Regions from separate parts of the Lysinibacillus sp. NPDC093190 genome, predicted to be linked through region 2. Evidence: riboswitches for the same ligand, from Rfam matches in the RefSeq annotation. Region 2 holds a riboswitch; the other holds the start of a gene.

Region 1 (2,466 bases), on a different contig from region 2:
GAATTTAAAAAACAACTAAACGATATAATTTTTGAGATAGAAGAAATTAAAAATATTTTAGATGAATAATTTCAGATCAGAAACCTTTACTACTTTCGCTCCAAGGCATCCTCATTATAAATATTAATAGAAGTAGAGGTGTCTAAATGGAACGCTTTCGAGATATGTGTACAAAATTTGCTCAGATTGCAAACGGAAAAGCTTCTGTGGAACATGGCGTATGCTCAGTAAAACTTAATCGAAATCTTAATGTTATGATTCAAGGTCGCCCAAGTCGTAGTGCACTTCATGCTGGAATAACATTCGAATCGCTTGATATATATGGAAATGCACTTAACTTAGGTGAAGTTGTAGTACTCCAAGAGGAATTACCTCCATTTGTTAAGGTACTTGCAGAAAATAATTTGATTATAAGTGCTGTTCATAATCACTGGATATATACGGACCCCGCTATTTTATACGTTCATTTTCAATCGATAGAGCCCCCATTAATCTTTGCCCAAAAATTTGCTCAAGCATTTAGTGTTTTAAAAAAATACTGAAATGGTCACTTTAAAAGAACTGCTTTGAACAGTTCTTTTAACAAGTGACCAGACAGCTCCATCACTTCTAAGTTTCGAGGTAACTTCTCATCTATAGTCCATTTATGAAGAAGAATTTAGCTCTACTATCTCTGCATAAGTTTCTTTTGCATTTTAGCAAGTGTACGAGCTCCCCTTCTTTTGGATTGAACATTAAATCTTGGACATGCCTACACATATCTAATTAAAGAGCAACGAACAAGAGCTAAATATTACCGTTAGCACTATGAATTTCTGCATTTTTTTACTCATCGCTATTTACAAATAAGCATGAACATTGATATGATTGCATTTGCTTCACGTGGTTCGTAACCATCCCACGTAAAAAAACTAAGGAGAAATGAAGATGAAAGTTAAATTTTTAGCAACGAGTGGCATTATTGCAGCGCTCTACATTGCTGTTACATTACTAGTCGGATCATTTGGCTTTACAGAGGTACAGTTCCGTCTATCCGAAATGTTTAACCATTTAGTTGCCTTTAATCCACGCTTTGCCGTTGGGATCATTATTGGCGTATTTATCTCCAATATATTTTCACCACTCGGCATCTACGATTTAATTTTTGGTGTAGGCCATTCGATGATTACCCTTGGGTTGTTCATTCTTATTTGTAAATTTGTCAAAAATATTTGGGCACGTTTAGTCATCAATACATTTTTATTTACATGCACTATGTTTATCATTGCATTTGAATTGAACTTAGCATTAGAGTTACCTTTCTTCTGGACATGGTTAACTGTTGCTGCTGGTGAATTTGTTGTCTTAGCGGTCGGTGCACCGATTATGTATACATTGAATAAACGCTTAAACTTCAAAAATTTAATTTAAACAGACGGGTCTTATTAGATTCGTCTTTTTTTAATTTCTTAGCACAACATTCCTTGACACTATTCTGAAAATACTTTAAAATTCATTTCAATAAATGCTAGGAAAAAAGAATAGTAGCAAGCGGTAGTACTTAAAGAGAGCTGATGGTTGGTGCAAATCAGTAGTACATACTTGTGAATGGACTTTGGAGCAGCCTCATCAAATGTGAGGACGAATTTACTCCCCGTTATCGGAGTACGAAAGCGCGCAATTTTTGCGAATTAAGGTGGCACCACGGTTACTCGTCCTTTTTACAGAAGGATTGTAGTGACTTTTTTTTATGGAAAAATTAGAAAGAGGAGTCGAGAAGAGATGAGTACAGTAGTAGAGAAAAAAGGATATTTCGGTGAATTTGGCGGTAGCTTTGTTCCTGTTGAGCTTCACAATGTATTAAATATTTTAGATGAAAACTTCCAAAAATATAAAGACGATGAAGACTTTAATAAAGAGCTAGATTATTATTTCCATGAATATATTGGGCGCAAATCTCCACTTTATTTTGCTGAAAATTTAACAAAACAATTAGGTGGCGCAAAAGTTTATTTAAAGCGTGAAGATCTTAACCATACAGGTTCTCATAAAATTAATAACGTTCTAGGTCAAATTTTATTGGCAAAGCGCATGGGTGCTAATCGTGTTATCGCCGAAACAGGTGCAGGTCAGCATGGTGTAGCAACAGCAACTGCTTGTGCAATGTTCGGGATGGATTGCACAATTTATATGGGTTTAGAGGATACAAAGCGTCAAGCATTAAACGTCTTCCGTATGGAGCTTCTTGGTGCAAAGGTAGTAGCAGTTGATAAAGGTCAAGGGCGACTAAAGGATGCAGTGGATGCAGCATTTGCTGATTTAGTAGAAAACTATGAGACAACTTTCTATTTACTTGGTTCCGCTGTTGGACCTCACCCATTCCCTTCAATGGTGAAGCATTTCCAATCAGTCATTAGCCGTGAAAGTCGTGAACAAATTTTAGAAAAAGAAGGAAAGCTACCAGCAGCAGTACTTGCTTGTGTCGGT
Region 2 (2,466 bases):
AATCGCTTGATCTTGAAAATATGGATATTACGAATGTCGAACGCCTTAGAGAAAAGTCTTCATTGACAAAACTGCGTTTAGCTTCTCTTTATAAATTAGAATTGCTTGATATTGTGAACAGCCTGACTTCACTGACCGATTTATCGATAACTGGTTATAGTGGCCAAATAGCATCGATTGTAGCACCTCATTTAAAAAAAGCGGAATTAAAAAGTACTTTCCTACCCAAGTTAGAGGCACCAGCTTTAAAAGATTTGACGGTTGATATAAGTGGAGCACAGTCGTATTTGAATGGAGCAGAATTACTGAAATACCCACAGCTAGAACAACTTACAGCAATGGAGTCTGGCGATTTTATAGGCATCGGTTCTTTAAATCGTCTCCCAAATCTGCAAACAATAAAGTTAAATGAGACCACTTTTTATGAAGAGACGAGTGAATTATTCAATTTACAGCATGTAAAAACGTTAAATTGTACTAAGTGTAAGTTTCAAATTAATAGTCAAAATTCGTTTAATAACAACAAACTGGAACATTTAACTTTGAATGATGTATCTTTCCGAATAGGTAATGGTGACTGGGTGTATGAAGTTGATAAGGTTATGCCTTACTTTGCTGGCTTTTCAGCTTTGCGTTCATTCACTATACAAGATAGTTCACTACAATCGTTAAGTTTTATGGAAAATTGGCAACAAATTGAGGTGCTTCATTTGGAAAATAATGCTATATCAAATGTAGAGCCTTTAGTGAATTTGCCCAATTTGAAAAAGCTATATATTTTAGGAAATCAGGCGCAAAATAAATCTGTTCTAGACAATGGAATTGTGATTTATTGAGGCAATGTGAATATAAATATAAATCCTCACTGGTTATTCTGTTCGAAAAAATATTAATGAATCTAAGCTCAGCAAAATGGTTAGTGTTCTGCTAAAATATAGGGTAGAATAACAGTGGATTTTCCGTTGAAGCATTTATGGGAAGATTTTATAAAAAAATCAATTTGACGTTTTGTACTATTTTTTGTATTATATTGAAGAAAAGAATGCCCGGACTAGAACGGGAGAGGTTCATAGCTGATACCCTCTATAAAAAACTATGGAAACATGATAATATGCCATGTCCATATAGGACGTGGCTTTTTTCTATGTTTTTACTTATGTTTTAATAGAATGATTGGTGATGCCTCTCTTGAAAAGTGTTGGGAAACATTTTACAAGGAGGTTTTTTTATGTCTGGCCGAAGCCATGAAGAAGGTTGAGGGATTTAATATTATTGGGTAACCAAGGTACACAATATTCGTTAAAAAACTAAGAAGAAAGTAGCACTTTTTCTTCTTCGATATAAGGGAGTTTTTATAGATGAAACAGGAAAAAGCGATTGTTGTATTTAGTGGAGGTCAGGACAGTACAACCTGTTTGTTCTGGGCAAAAGAACGTTTTGAAAAGGTTGAGGCAGTAACTTTTGATTATGGCCAAAGGCATCGTCTTGAAATTGAATGTGCGAAGGTGATAGCAGGGGAGCTCGGTGTCAAGCATCACATTCTTGATATGTCACTCCTGAATCAGCTTGCTCCAAATGCATTGACACGACAAGATATAAAAGTAGTAGACGGAGGAAATGGTGAGCTTCCATCGACTTTTGTACCTGGTCGAAATCTTCTGTTTCTATCATTTGCGGGCGTTTTAGCGAGTCAAGTAGGAGCTAAGCATATTGTAACTGGCGTTTGTGAAACGGATTTTAGCGGATATCCGGATTGCCGAGATGTTTTTATTAAATCCTTGAATGTAACGTTAAATTTATCGATGGATGATTCCTTTGTGATTGATACACCGTTGATGTGGCTGAATAAGGCACAGACATGGGAGCTTGCTGATCAGTTTGGGGCACTTGAATTTGTTCGGGAAAGAACGTTGACTTGCTATAACGGTGTAATAGCAGATGGCTGTGGTGAATGCCCAGCATGTAAACTGCGAAAAAAAGGGCTTGATGAGTATTTAAGTTATAGGAAGGAGTCTTAAGGTATGTCAGATTTCAGAATCGTCGAAAAGCTCCAAAAAATAGATGAAGATATTCAAAGAAATCAATTGAACTATCATGCAAAGCGTGTTCTTGTAAGCAAAGAATTTACCTTCGATGCTGCTCATCATTTACATAATTATGAGGGGAAATGTAAAAACCTGCACGGCCATACGTACCGCGTAGTTTTAGGACTGAGTGGATACACAGATGAACGCGGTTTGATGATTGATTTTGGCGATATAAAAGGAATATGGAAAGAAAAAATAGAGATTCATTTGGATCACCGTTATTTAAATGAAACGCTTCCACCTATGAATACGACGGCTGAGAACATTGTTGTTTGGATTTACGAAAAGTTGGCTGAGGCTTTGCTTGATGAACAAAGATATAACGGTGCGCGTGTAGAGTTTATCCGGCTATATGAAACTCCGACAAGCTATGCAGAAG

Evidence for each region. Region 2 has a riboswitch for preQ1 ahead of queC (7-cyano-7-deazaguanine synthase QueC). Riboswitches for the same ligand answer to the same signal wherever they lie in the genome.
Region 1: it holds a riboswitch for preQ1, as region 2 does, so the genes downstream of both, ACQKOF_RS08205 (QueT transporter family protein) here and queC (7-cyano-7-deazaguanine synthase QueC) in region 2, are expected to answer to the same signal.

The regions. Positions count from the first base shown of each region.
Region 1 covers NZ_JBNNVG010000007.1:134,475-136,940, forward strand. The annotation lists gene ACQKOF_RS08195 (hypothetical protein) at 1-69, shown strand, start outside; gene ACQKOF_RS08200 (DUF1259 domain-containing protein) at 147-542, shown strand; PreQ1 riboswitch class I at 877-921, shown strand; gene ACQKOF_RS08205 (QueT transporter family protein) at 928-1,410, shown strand; T-box leader at 1,501-1,702, shown strand; gene trpB (tryptophan synthase subunit beta) at 1,762-2,466, shown strand, end outside.
Region 2 covers NZ_JBNNVG010000004.1:153,893-156,358, reverse strand. The annotation lists gene ACQKOF_RS05405 (leucine-rich repeat domain-containing protein) at 1-836, shown strand, start outside; PreQ1 riboswitch class I at 1,057-1,103, shown strand; gene queC (7-cyano-7-deazaguanine synthase QueC) at 1,359-2,018, shown strand; gene queD (6-carboxytetrahydropterin synthase QueD) at 2,022-2,466, shown strand, end outside.